DNA from 3 places in the Serratia sp. NPDC087055 genome. Region 3 is predicted to be linked to each of the others. Evidence: predicted binding sites of a transcription regulator. Region 3 holds the regulator's gene; each other region holds the start of a gene.
What was found. Region 3 encodes PurR, which represses purine synthesis genes. Its sites were predicted from a motif close to CANGCAAACGTTTGCNTG; they were not measured.
Positions count from the first base shown of each region.

Region 1: a site for PurR is predicted at 3,636-3,653, ahead of tusA (sulfurtransferase TusA). Genes of this name have one in related genera too.
Region 2: a site for PurR is predicted at 2,041-2,058, ahead of purL (phosphoribosylformylglycinamidine synthase). Genes of this name have one in related genera too.

Region 1 is NZ_JBJDOG010000004.1:65,537-70,141, reverse strand. It holds gene glpB (glycerol-3-phosphate dehydrogenase subunit GlpB) at 1-305, shown strand, start outside; gene glpC (anaerobic glycerol-3-phosphate dehydrogenase subunit GlpC) at 302-1,501, shown strand; gene ACI2J2_RS18520 (DcrB family lipoprotein) at 1,554-2,117, opposite strand; gene ACI2J2_RS18515 (GNAT family N-acetyltransferase) at 2,198-2,632, opposite strand; gene ACI2J2_RS18510 (7-cyano-7-deazaguanine/7-aminomethyl-7-deazaguanine transporter) at 2,676-3,341, opposite strand; gene tusA (sulfurtransferase TusA) at 3,741-3,986, shown strand; gene ACI2J2_RS18500 (zinc/cadmium/mercury/lead-transporting ATPase) at 4,051-4,605, opposite strand, start outside.
Region 2 is NZ_JBJDOG010000005.1:104,217-108,821, forward strand. It holds gene tadA (tRNA adenosine(34) deaminase TadA) at 1-414, shown strand, start outside; gene mltF (membrane-bound lytic murein transglycosylase MltF) at 415-1,875, opposite strand; gene purL (phosphoribosylformylglycinamidine synthase) at 2,152-4,605, shown strand, end outside.
Region 3 is NZ_JBJDOG010000001.1:1,418,795-1,423,399, reverse strand. It holds gene punR (DNA-binding transcriptional activator PunR) at 1-845, shown strand, start outside; gene purR (HTH-type transcriptional repressor PurR) at 842-1,867, opposite strand; gene ACI2J2_RS06665 (YnhF family membrane protein) at 2,192-2,281, shown strand; gene sodB (superoxide dismutase [Fe]) at 2,335-2,913, opposite strand; gene ACI2J2_RS06655 (C40 family peptidase) at 3,109-3,930, opposite strand; gene ACI2J2_RS06650 (Grx4 family monothiol glutaredoxin) at 4,345-4,605, shown strand, end outside.

The sequences.
Region 1 (4,605 bases), on a different contig from region 3:
GGCTGGTGGCGGACTTCGACGGTATACGTGAACCGGTATTGGGGTTGGATGTCGACAGCCGAACCGATCGCGCAGATTGGTGCCATAGCGATCTGTTTGCTCCGCAACCCTATCTGCAATTTGGGGTGCGTACCGATAGCCAGTTACGGGCAATAAGACACGGGGAGCCAGTGAGCAACCTGTTCGCGATTGGTGCGGTGACTGGTGGCTACGATCCGCTGCAGCAGGGTTGCGGCGCGGGTGTTTCGCTGATTGGAGCGCTGCATGTCGCGCAACAGATTGCAGCGCAGGAGGAGCAACCATGAGCCTACAGAAAGACAATAGTTTCGAAAATTGCATCAAGTGTACGGTGTGCACCACCTATTGTCCCGTGGCCAAAGTCAACCCACTCTATCCGGGGCCAAAGCAGGCGGGGCCTGACGGTGAACGTCTGAGGCTCAAGGATCCGGCGTTGTACGACGAAGCGCTTAAGTATTGCACTAACTGCAAACGCTGTGAGGTGGCTTGCCCGTCAGATGTCAAAATCGGCGATATCATTCAACGGGCTCGCGCCGACTATGCCCAAAGCAAACCCACGTTGCGCGATGCCATCCTGAGCCACACCGATATTATGGGCTCGCTATCGACGCCGTTTGCACCGATCGTTAATGCAGCTACCGGGTTGAAACCGGTACGCGCTTTACTGGATAAAGCGTTAAAAATTGACCATCGTCGCGAACTGCCTAAATATTCGTTTGGCACCTTCCGTCGCTGGTACCGCCAGCAAGCGCAGGTCCAGCAGCGTTACGCTGAGCAGGTGGCGTTTTTCCACGGCTGCTTCGTCAATTACAACCATCCGCAACTGGGTAAGGATCTGATCAAGGTCTTTAATGCGATGGATATCGGCGTGCAGCTGCTAAAGCGTGAAAAATGCTGCGGCGTGCCGCTAATCGCCAACGGCTTTATCGCCCAGGCCAAAAAGCAGGCCAAGGTGAATGCAGAGTCGCTGCATGAAGCGGTGCTGGAGCGCGGTATTCCTGTCGTGGCAACGTCGTCGAGCTGTACTTTTACTCTGCGCGATGAATATCCGCATTTGCTGGAGGTGGATACCTCGGCAGTGCGTGAACGGGTAGAGCTGGCGACACGTTATCTGTATCGCCTGATCAATCAAGGACGTCAGTTGCCATTGAAAAACATGCCATTACGGGTGGCTTACCATACACCTTGCCATATGGAGAAAATGGGCTGGACTGCTTATACGCTGGAATTGTTGCGGCAAATCCCGGGGCTGGAGCTGATCGTGCTGGACTCGCAGTGCTGTGGGATTGCCGGCACCTACGGTTTTAAATCGGAAAACTATGCGACCTCACAGGGGATCGGTGCATCGCTGTTCCGCCAGATAGAGGAAAGTGGCGTGGATGTCGTGGTCACCGACTGCGAAACCTGCAAATGGCAAATCGAAATGTCGACCAGCAAGCGCTGCGAACATCCGATCACTCTGCTGGCGCAGGCATTGGCGTAAGGCACCGCAGGCTGTGTCCCTCCAGGTTCAATGGAGGGACACAGTCGCGTATTTATTTTTTCAGCTTCAGCGTTTTGATGATGCCTTCGGCTTCAGCCTGAGCCTGCTGTTGGTTATCCGCCGGCAGGGTCACCTGAATAGTCAGCATGTTGTTGTTCAGCGTGCCAATCAAGATAGAAGAGTAGGCTTTCTCGCCGCTGCTGGTGATGATGCTGTCTAACTGACGCAGTGGCACGCCGTCAACGTCGATGGCTTTGTTGGTGACCACCTGCAGGTTGGCATCACGCGCACGTTGGGTATCTTCCAGACGTTTGCTCAGCGTTTCCAGGCTGTCGGGGGTTTTGTCGCCGAGGATCACGATCAGCGCACGTTGACCGGTGCTGTCGGCGTAGACATGCATGTTGTTTGCCTGATTGCCCAGTTTGCCACTTTGGTCCGCCATGCCAACGGGCAGGGTGAAGGCCAGCGTACCCTCCAGCAAGCTTACCTGTTGCCCCGCGGGGGCGCTGGCAGCAGCATCAGCCGCTGATGCTTTGGTGTCTTTGGTGTCGCCGTCACAGGCCGCCAGGCCAAGCACTAACAGGCTGATACCCATCAATTTTGCTACTTTACGCATTGGGCTTCCTTTTTCCTTTCAGGTAGGGTTTCACTGCCTTATCGCACCCTATTCCAGGGTGAAATGCAAGGCAGATGTTGTCACAAGGTTTTCTCAAGTAATAGCCGATAATCAGCCACTTCGCCTTTCTTTTCCAGCTGAACAATCTGATAGTGATGACTGATGAGCATCATCAGCATTGCACGGAACTGATTGCGCGTTTTTACCGCCAACAGTCGATAACCCTGAGCCCGTGCCCACTGCTCTTGCTCCACGAGTAAAGCCTGCGCGACACCATAACGGCGAAACCTCGGCAATACGCCGCCCAGCCAACTGTAGAACACTTTTTCCTGCTGTTGATAACCGAGTTTGAACCCTGCGGGTTGGCCGTCGATCTCGGCGATCAGTGCGTTAGCCGAGGCAGATCCAATACGTTGCTGCAAATCAGCCTGACTGTGTAAGTTACCGAACTCAGGGATGCCTTGGTACAGGCGATGAATTTCTTCGAGGGTGGCGTGGCGGGTGGTCACTGTCATTGGCGGCCTCCGGGTAAGTGCAGGCCGCCAATGATAACACGGGTTAACTCGGTTGCAGGCTACCGTCGTTTTGACGTGCAGCGATGCGCTTAAGCAGCATGTTCAACAGCACGCCGTACATTGGCAGGAAGAACAGCATGCAGATCAGCACTTTGAAGCTGTAATCCACCAGGGCAATTTCAACCCAGTTATTGGCCATAAAGGCGTCGCTGCTCTTGTAGAAAGCAATAAAGAAGAACGACAGGGTATCACTGATATTGCCGAGGAACATGGCCGCAGCGGGAGCAACCCACCAGGCGCTGCGTTGACGCAGGCGGTTGAATACGTGGACATCAAGGATCTGACCGAGTACGTAAGCCATAAAGCTGGCGACGGCGATACGCGCAACAAATAGATTAAAGCTGCCCAACGCGGCAAAACCCTGCCACTCGCCCTGATAGGTCACCGTGGAGATCACGTACGAAATAAACAGCGCCGGCACCATCACCGAAAGAATGATACGCCGCGCCAGTGATGCGCCAAAAATACGTACTGTCAGATCGGTAGCCAGGAAAATAAACGGGAAGGTGAATGCACCCCAGGTGGTATGAAAGCCGAAAATGGACATCGGCAACTGCACCAGGTAGTTGCTGGAGGTAATGATGACAATATGGAACAGCGATAGCCAGACCAACGCGGTAAAGCGCTGCTGAGCAGTAAACGAATACATGTTGTAGCCTTTTTAATAATGGGGTGAGGGAACCCAAAAATGTCTTGTCTGTGCAACGAAATAAGCTGCGCGGGCGCATGATACGCGTTTGCGCAACCAATGCAACGGTTAGTGGGCCAAATAAGCGGCGAATAATGCAGCAGCACTGTGATTTGGCCCCAGCCTGAAAGGTCACGCCTCCAACAACCGTTCTCTGTGTTGTCAGGTGCCCACTATGGGCTGCACCCTCCGCCGTGATAACGGCAGTTGGGGGCAGTGACGGCACCACATTTCATCGGGAGACGCAGCCTCTTTAACGCAAACGTTAACGCATCTTGCGCAGAAAAACTACCGGCGTAAACTAGGCGCTAATGAGATGCGGCGAGCGTTCGCCGATCGTTTTTGAACGAGAAAAAATGCATGACTGACTTATTTTCCCAGGCTGACCAGACGCTTGATGCGCTGGGATTGCGCTGTCCAGAACCGGTAATGATGGTGCGCAAAACCGTGCGCCATATGGATAACGGTGAAACCTTGTTGATTATTGCTGACGATCCGGCGACAACCCGCGACATTCCGGGGTTCTGCCGTTTTATGGAACATACGCTGGTGGCGCAGGAAACCGATAAGGCACCGTACCGCTACCTGTTACGTAAGGGCGTCTAACCTTTGCCCGGGGAATAGATGGCGTGGCCCGTTCCTGGGCCACGTGGTTACAGTGTGTTATTGCCTAGTCGCGTTTCTTCAGTAGCCGCAGGGCGTTGGCGGTGACCAGCGCGGTGGCGCCAGAGTCTGCCAGTACGGCCAGCCACAGCCCGGTCAGGCCCAGCAGCGTGGTGATCAGAAATACCCCTTTCAGCCCCAATGCAATGGTGATGTTCTGCCGGATATTGGCATGTGTGGCGCGTGAGATGCGGATCATTTCCGCCACACCCAGCAGGCGGTTATGGGTCAGCGCGGCATCGGCTGTTTCCAGGGCCACATCGGTACCGCTGCCCATCGCGATACCAATGCTGGAGGCTTTCATCGCCGGGGCATCGTTGATGCCGTCGCCGATCATCGCTGTTGGACGCAATTCGCTCAGTTCCGTCACTGCCTTCACTTTATCTTCCGGCAACAATCCAGCCCGGTAATCCAGCCCAAGCTCAGAGGCAATTGCCGCCGCCGCACGTGGATTATCGCCGGTTAACATGACCCCGTTGATCCCCAATGCATTCAGTTCGGCAATCGCCTGTTTGGCGTCGCTGCGCAAGGTGTCGCGTAGCGCCAACAGGCCGATAGGGAC
Region 2 (4,605 bases), on a different contig from region 3:
CTGGATAACCAGGTCATTGGCGAAGGCTGGAATCGGCCGATTGGTCGCCACGATCCCACGGCGCATGCAGAGATCATGGCTCTGAGGCAGGGGGGCTCGGTATTGCAGAACTACCGTCTGCTGAACGCCACGCTGTATGTGACACTGGAGCCTTGTGTGATGTGTGCCGGGGCAATGGTGCATAGCCGCATTCGCCGGTTGGTATACGGCGCACCCGATGTAAAAACCGGTGCGGCAGGATCCCTGGTGGATATTTTGCGTCACCCTGGCATGAATCATCAGGTGGAAATTCTGTCCGGCGTGTTGGCCGAGGAGTGCGCTGCCACGTTGAGCAACTTTTTCCGCATGCGCCGTGAGCAGCAAAAAGCATTGAAACTGGCACAGCGCACAGGTCTGGATAAGATCCCAGATTAATCAGAAGTTAAGTGCCAGTTCCGGTGTGACGGCCGGATAGCCTTTCCCCAGTTCAGCCTGTTCGGCTGCTTCCTGTGCCGCCTTTCTCTCTTTTTCCAGTAGATAACCCACCAAACTGACCTGATAGCGCCGGATGTTCTCTACGTAGTTATAGGCTTCACGCCCGCGTGCATAACCGTAGGTCAACTGCGGGTAGTAGCGTTTTTGGCTGAGCATCGGCAGCCGTTGTTTAACGTCCACCCAGCTATCCGGGTTGCCTTTTTGCATCTTGGTCAGCTTACGGGCATCAAGCATATGGCCCCAGCCCATGTTGTAGGCCGCCAGTGAGAACCAGATGCGTTCATCTTCCGGCACGCTGTCAGGGACCTTGGCCATCAACCTTTGCAGATAGAGTGCGCCACCCTGGATGCTTTCCTCGGGATCGAGACGATCATTAACCCCCAGACCGTCGGCAGTGGCCCGCGTGAGCATCATGAGGCCGCGTACACCCGTCGGTGAGGTTGCCTGGGGATTCCAGTGCGATTCCTGATAGGCAATGGCAGCCAGCAGTTTCCAGTCGATCTCGTTGGCATATTTTTCAAACAGCGAGCGGAATGTCGGCAGGACTGAGTCGATAGCTGACAGGAAGGTTTTGGTATCAACGTAATCGAAGCTGCCGACGTGGCCGAGATATTTCTCTTCCAGCCGTGCCAACGTCCCGTCGTCAACCATCTGGCTGTAGAAGTCCAACATGGCTGCATACAGGCTGTCGTCAGTGCCGCGTTTCAAATACCAGGTGACAGGTTCTTCGTCAGTAACATCGAAGGCGACCGCCAGCTGCGGGTGGATACGTTGCAGCAGGGCAATGGTCACTGAATCCCCGAGGGTATAGTCCAGCTTGCCGTCAGCGACCTGCTCCAACAGCTCCTTTGAGGTGAGGTCGCTGGAGGATTCCCAACTGAGGTTCGGGAACTTACTTTGCTTAAGCTGCTTCAGCGTGCTGACGTGCGCGGAGCCAGAGGCAACGGCCAGCTTGCCTTTAATATCGGCAAAGGTTTTTGGCCGCGCTGTTCCCAAGCGGTAGACCAACTGTTGGGAGACGGAATAATACGCCGGACCGGTGCGCGCACGGCTCAGGCGATCCTGATTGTAGATCAGGCCCGCAGCCAGCAGGTCTGCATCGTCGTCGTCTAAATCGTCAAAAAGGTCATTGATATTCTTATGTGGGATCACCACCAGTTTCACACCCAGATAGTTGGCGAAGCGTTTTGCCAACTCATAGTCGAGACCACTCGGCCCCTGTTTGGTCGTGAAATAGGTTAACGGCGAGTTTAGCGTACTGATACGCAACTCTCCGCGGGATTTAATCTCTTCGAGTTGCCCACCCTGACCGCCGCGCCAGGTAATATTGGGCCACAGGGCGAGCGCCAGAAGCAAGGTAACAACACCGATTAGAATGTAGTTTATTTTAAGGCGTTTCAAATAGTTATCCAGTGGTGGCACACGTACACTGCCGACAGCAAACCAGTATTTTCTTATGGTTAAATCACCAGTGCGGGGGCATTTTGCGCAACAAAACGCCAGCGTGCAACTTTATTGACACGTTATGACAATTCGATGGCGCAAACAGCTTTTATCAATAATAGCTACGCAAACGGTTTCGTCTGCGGCGTAGATTCTCTATAATGGCGCGCGTTTTCCCCCTGTTGCGCCCAATGAAGTGCTGAAGTCAGTTGCTTCGAAGACGAGAGAACTTTGATTATGGAAATACTGCGTGGTTCGCCCGCTTTGTCGGCTTTTCGTGTTACCAAACTGCTGTCCCGCTGTCAGGACGCTCAACTTCCTGTTAGTGATATCTACGCCGAGTACGTCCACTTTGCTGATGTTAGCGCGCCGCTAAACGCCGAAGAGCATGCCAAGCTCCAGCGTCTACTCAAGTACGGCCCCTCTCTCGCCGAACATGCCCCTGAAGGCCGCTTGCTGCTGGTGACGCCGCGTCCGGGCACTATTTCTCCATGGTCTTCCAAAGCCAGCGACATCGCCCATAACTGCGGTTTGACGCAGGTATTGCGGTTGGAGCGTGGCCTGGCGTTCTACGTCAAAGCGCCGACCTTGACCGAAGCGCAATGGCAGCAGCTTGCTGTACTGTTGCACGATCGCATGATGGAAACCGTCTTCAGCAGTTTGCAACAGGCGGAACAACTGTTCGCTCAGCATCAGCCTGCGCCTTACCAGGCAATCGATATGCTGGGTGAAGGGCGCAGCGCGCTGGAACAGGCCAACATCAAGTTGGGTCTGGCGCTGGCCGAGGATGAAATTGACTATCTTCTGAATGCCTTTACCGGTCTGGGGCGCAACCCGACGGATATCGAACTCTATATGTTTGCGCAGGCCAACTCTGAGCACTGCCGCCATAAAATTTTCAACGCCGATTGGATCATCGACGGTGTGCAACAGCCGAAGTCGCTGTTCAAAATGATCAAAAACACGTTTGAGCAGACGCCGGATTATGTGCTGTCGGCTTATAAAGATAACGCCGCAGTGATGGAGGGATCGCAGGTCGGGCGCTTCTTCGCTGAGTCGGCAAGCGGTCAATATGATTATCATCAGGAAGAAGCACATATTCTGATGAAGGTAGAAACCCATAACCACCCGACAGCAATCTCCCCATGGCCTGGCGCAGCTACCGGCTCCGGCGGTGAGATCCGTGACGAGGGGGCTACCGGTCGCGGTGCAAAACCCAAGGCGGGTCTGGTCGGTTTCTCGGTCTCCAACCTGCGTATTCCTGGCTTTGAACAGCCGTGGGAGCAGGATTTCGGTAAACCTGATCGCATCGTTACCGCACTGGACATCATGACCGAAGGCCCATTAGGCGGCGCGGCATTCAACAACGAATTTGGCCGCCCGGCGCTGGTGGGTTACTTCCGTACCTATGAAGAGCAGGTCAACAGCCATAACGGCGTGGAACTGCGTGGCTACCACAAGCCGATCATGCTGGCGGGCGGTATCGGCAACATTCGCGCCGATCACGTGCAAAAAGGGGAAATCACCGTAGGCGCCAAACTGGTGGTGCTGGGTGGCCCGGCAATGAACATCGGTTTGGGCGGTGGTGCTGCTTCTTCGATGGCGTCCGGCCAGTCCGACGCCGATCTGGATTTCGCCTCAGTACAGCGCGACAACCCGGAAATGGAGCGTCGTTGCCAGGAAGTGATCGACCGCTGCTGGCAGCTGGGCGCACAAAACCCCATTCTGTTTATTCACGATGTAGGTGCTGGTGGCTTGTCCAACGCCATGCCTGAGCTGGTCAGTGACGGTGGCCGCGGTGGCCGTTTCGAACTGCGCGATATTCTGAACGACGAACCGGGCATGAGCCCGCTGGAAGTCTGGTGTAACGAATCTCAAGAACGTTATGTCATGGCGATTGCGCCAGCACAGATGGCGCAGTTTGATGAGATTTGCCGCCGTGAACGCGCCCCTTATGCCGTGATTGGTGAAGCGACCGAAGAACAGCATTTGACGCTGAACGACAGTCATTTCGACAATCAACCGATCGATATGCCTTTGGACGTGCTGCTGGGCAAAACGCCGAAGATGACCCGCGACGTAACGCGTCTGCAGGCCAAAGGCCAGCCGGTACAGCGCGACAACATCACGGTGGCTGATGCGGTCAAACGCGTTCTGCACCTGCCGGCCGTCGCCGAGAAAACTTTCCTGATCACCATTGGCGACCGTACCGTGACCGGTATGGTAGCGCGTGATCAGATGGTAGGTCCGTGGCAGATCCCGGTAGCGGACTGTGCGGTTACGACCGCCAGCCTGGACAGTTACTACGGTGAAGCGATGTCGATCGGCGAGCGTGCACCGGTTGCTCTGCTGGACTTCGCCGCCTCCGGCCGTCTGGCGGTAGGGGAAGCCCTGACCAACCTGGCAGCAACTGAGATTGGTTCGCTCAAACGTGTGAAGCTTTCCGCAAACTGGATGGCAGCGGCAGGTCACCCGGGTGAAGATGCCGGTCTGTATGAAGCCGTGAAAGCCGTCGGCGAAGAGCTTTGCCCAGCGCTGGGTATCACGATTCCCGTGGGCAAAGACTCAATGTCGATGAAAACTCGCTGGCAGGAAGGTAACGAACAGCGCGAAATGACCTCGCCGTTGTCGTTGGTCATCACTGGTTTTGCCCGCGTGGAAGACGTGCGTCACACCGTGACGCCGCAG
Region 3 (4,605 bases):
GTTATACCGTGCGGCAACTTGAGCAATGGCTGGCGGTACCGCTGTTTGAGCGCCGTCATCGCGACGTGGAACTGACGCCTGCCGGCGTGCTATTTATTCAGGAGGCGCGCGGTGTCATCAAAAAAATGCTCGACACGCGTCGGCAGTGTCAGCAGGTGGCCAACGGCTGGCGTGGCCAGTTGAAAATTGCCGTAGATATTATCGTCAAGCCTCAACGTTGCCGTCAGTTGGTGTTGGACTTTTATCGGCATTTCCCTGACGTTGAATTATTGGTTCAGCCAGAAGTGTTCAACGGCGTCTGGGATGCGTTGGTGGATGGGCGTGCTGATATGGCGATAGGTGCGACACGGGCCGTGCCGGTCGGCGGTGGGTTTGCCTTTCGCGATATGGGCGATATGCGTTGGTTGTGTGTGGCCAGCCCGCAACATCCACTGGCGGCTCAGGATGGCGTGTTAAACGATGATCAGCTACGGCCTTTCCCATCGCTCTGCCTGGAGGATACCTCACGCAATCTCCCCAAGCGTGTCACCTGGACGTTGGATAACCAGCGGCGGTTGGTGGTGCCGGACTGGTCGTCGGCGGTGGATTGCCTGTGCGCCGGATTGTGTGTCGGGATGATGCCTGCGCATCAGGTCTTGCCGTTAGTACAACGTGGCGAGCTGGTGGCGTTACAGTTGCAGGAGCCGTTCCCAGCCAGCCCTTGTTGCCTGACGTGGCAGCAAAATACGCCTTCCCCGGCGATGGCCTGGCTGTTGGACTATTTAGGGGACAGTGAAACGTTGAATCAGGAATGGTTAAGCGAAGTGACGCCGGAAACCGCAGTGGCTTCCGGCGCGAATGACTAGCGGCGGTAATCGATGAACGGGCCGTCAGCAACCGAACGGCGCTCAACCAACTTGGGATGCACCTCAATCACCTGTGATTCTTCACGCTTGCTGATGATGCGATCCAACAACATGGTGAATGCCATCTCACCCAAACGCTCTTTGGGCTGATGAATAGTGGTCAGCGCCGGGGTGAAATAGCGCGCATTGCGCACGTTATCGTAGCCAATGACCGAGATGTCTTGAGGCACGCGTAGCCCAAGCTCATCGGCGGCGCAGATAGCCCCCATTGCCATGATATCGCCACCACAGAATACCGCTGTCGGACGCTGTTTCTGCGACAGTATCTGGTGCATGGCCTTGTAGCCGGATTCTGGCTCAAAGTCACCCTGGACGATCCACTCGTCGCGCACGTCGATATGGGCTTCCTCCATCGCTTTTAAGAAGCCCTGATGGCGCCCGCCCCCAGTGTTACGTGACAGTTGGCCGGGAATGGCGCCGATATCGCGGTGTCCGCGTTCGATCAGATAGCGCCCAGCCAGATAGCCACCTTCGAACGCGTTATCAATGATGGTATCAGTAAAATCACCGCGTGCGGCGCCCCAGTCCATGACAACCATTGGGATGTTGCGGTAATCTTCCAGCATCCCAAGCAATTGGTCCGGATATTCTGAACACATCACCAACAAGCCATCGACGCGCTTTTGCGCCAGCATTGCCAGATAGGCACGCTGTTTGTCCAAATTGTTGTGCGAGTTACACAGTATCAGCGTATAGCCTTTGCTGTAGCAGCTGTTTTCTACCGCTTCGATCACTTCAGCAAAGTAGGGCGCTTCACTGGAGGTTGCCAGCAGGCCAATCGATTTGGTGTGATTGACCTTCAGACTGCGCGCCACTGCGCTGGGTGAATAATGCAGCTCTTTAATTGCGGCACTCACGGCCGCTTTAGTCTCTTCGGCGACGAAACGAGTCTTATTGATGACGTGCGAAACGGTGGTGGTGGAAACGCCAGCGCGTTTGGCCACATCTTTAATCGTTGCCATGTAAAGAATGACTCCTGAACTCACATGTTGCAGTATGTAAGTGTGATGTTAATCGTTTGCCTGCGTAGATCCTTCTCCAAAGAAGCGAAAACTGAGTTTTTAGTGTGTTGAAGTCGTCAGCGCTTGGTCAGGAGGGGCATTTTTGCCGGTACACAGTTGTGAACTGCGAATTTTGTCCCATATTGAGCAAAAGGGGAAGAGGTAATCGGTATTATAAACCGGGAAATGATAACAAGATTTTATTGGCCAACTGTGTGAAAATGGTTTGACGCATTAATTGTGTGCCTTTTATCCTTGGGAAAACCAATCTGAAAAGGAGTTGTAATGGATACCGATCTGAAAATGTCACTGTTCACCACTGTCTGTGCGCTGGCCGTGATTATTGCTTTTAGCTTCACTGCAGCATTGAACTGATCCCCGAAGTAAAAACAGGCGCCGCTTCGTGCGCCTGTTTGCCTTATCCCACGCTATGCCAGATTTTTCTCCACAAATGCCCAGTTAACCAGCGCCCAGAAGTTCTCCAGGTAAGTCGGGCGGGCGTTGCGGTAATCGATGTAGTAGGCGTGCTCCCACACGTCGACGGTCAGCAAGGGTTTATCTTCGCCGGTCAGCGGCGTGCCCGCGTTCGACGTGCTGACAATGGCCAGCGAGCCGTCAGTCCTCTTCACCAGCCAGGTCCACCCGGCGCCAAAGTTTTTGATTGCGGCATCGCTGAATTGTTCTTTAAAGGCAGCGAAAGAACCAAACGCCTGATTGATAGCAGCAGCCAATGCGCCCTGAGGCTCACCGCCGCCCTGTGGCGATAAGCAGTGCCAATAGAAGGTGTGGTTCCATACCTGAGCGGCGTTGTTGAAAATGCCGCCGCTGGACGCCTTGATAATCGCCTCCAGAGACAACCCGTCGAACTCGCTGCCTTTCAGCAAATTGTTCAGGTTGACCACATAGGCGTTGTGATGCTTACCATAGTGGTATTCGAGCGTTTCTGCGGAGATGTGGGGTTCGAGTGCGTTCTTCGCATAGGGTAATGCAGGTAGTTCAAACGACATTGCTTCCTCCTTATACAGGATCCATCCGACAACCCATAAATGGACTACAGATTGACCTGTTTTTATTGTGGGTATTTAGCTTATCAATTTTCACGATAAAAATCAGGGATGAGTCGGAGAAAAGCACAGGTGGGGAACTAACAGTTAAAGAAGCAAACAGAGGAAAGCGGCTGGGAAGGCCAGCCGCAGAGCGCATTATCGAATGGTTTTCGGCGTCACCACACGGCGTGCGCCAATGTAGTGGTTTTGCCAGTAGTCGTTGTCGAGCTGGCTGATGCGAATTTCTTCACCCGTACGCGGGGACTGAATGAATTTGCCATTGCCCAGATAGACACCGACATGGTCAGCTACGCCGCGGTTATTAATGCGGAAGAACACCAGGTCACCACTTTCCAGTTCGTTTTTCTTGATCGGTGCAGCGTCGCGCAGGTGATACATTTCGTTAGCGGTACGCGGCATTTTGATTTTTACCACGTCTTTATAGGCGTAATAAATCAGACCGCTGCAGTCAAAACCGGTTCTTGGTGACGTGCCGCCCCAGCGATAAGGTTTGCCCATTTGATCCATCAGCTTGGCCATCGCGGTTTGCTTGGCGTGCTGATAGCGTTTCTTGTGGGCTGGGGTGAGCTTCAGCGGTTTTTCATCACGTGCCAACTTAGCGGTTGCCATACCGGCTTCACGATGACGACCATAACCTTTTTTGTAACCCTTTTTCGGTGGGGTCACTTTGATTTTGGCGGTTTGTTGAGTTTTGTGTTTCGATTTGGCGCTGACAACCTTTTTAGCGGCTTTTTCTGTCTTGGCTTTGGTAACCTTGGCTGTTTTTTGCGGGGTGGTGACTTTTACTTTTTTGCTGCTGGCCTTAACCGCTTTCTTTTTCTTACGGTCATCTGGCCGGGCTTCGTTTACGTGGCTCTTGCGCTGTTCAGCGGCAATACGCGCCTGTGGCGCTGCGTGCGCCAAATTGAAGAATAGCTGTGTAAACAACAGCACAAAAAGCGTAAGAATTAAACGCATGTCGACGTTACCAACCTTGGCCCCGGAACAGATATCGAAAGAATGACAGTATTCCCGAATTTCGCCATATAAAACAGCGAAGAACTCATAAATGATAATCCATATTGTGAGAAAACGTTAATGACATTTTTTTTGCTGAAAAATCAAACTGTTGATGTATAAAAAATCAACAACAAACGCGTGGGGAATTATTAAACGACGTGTTCTGGTGAAAAAATATAATAGTGAAATGGCCAAGTTAAAAATGTTATTCTGTGCGTATGTTTTGGTCGGAAAGCGCTGGCCGATGACATGCGACTGACAATGGGGAATGCCCTTGCAAAAGATGGCGTTTTCTTGTGACGGTTTCAGCCGCTACAATAGCCTGTGTGATGCATGTTGTAGCCATGAGATTTGGCTTGAGGAAGCAATATAATGACGACGACGATTGAAAAAATTCAGCACCAGATCGCTGAGAACCCAATTCTGCTGTACATGAAAGGTTCACCGAAATTGCCAAACTGTGGTTTCTCCGCACAAGCCGTGCAGGCATTGTCTGCCTGTGGCGAGCGCTTTGCCTACGTTGACATTTTGCAGAACCCGGACATCCGTTCCGAGTTACCGAAGTACGCCAACTGGCCGACGTTCCCACAGCTGTGGGTCGACGGTGAACTGGTCGGCGGCTGTGATATCATC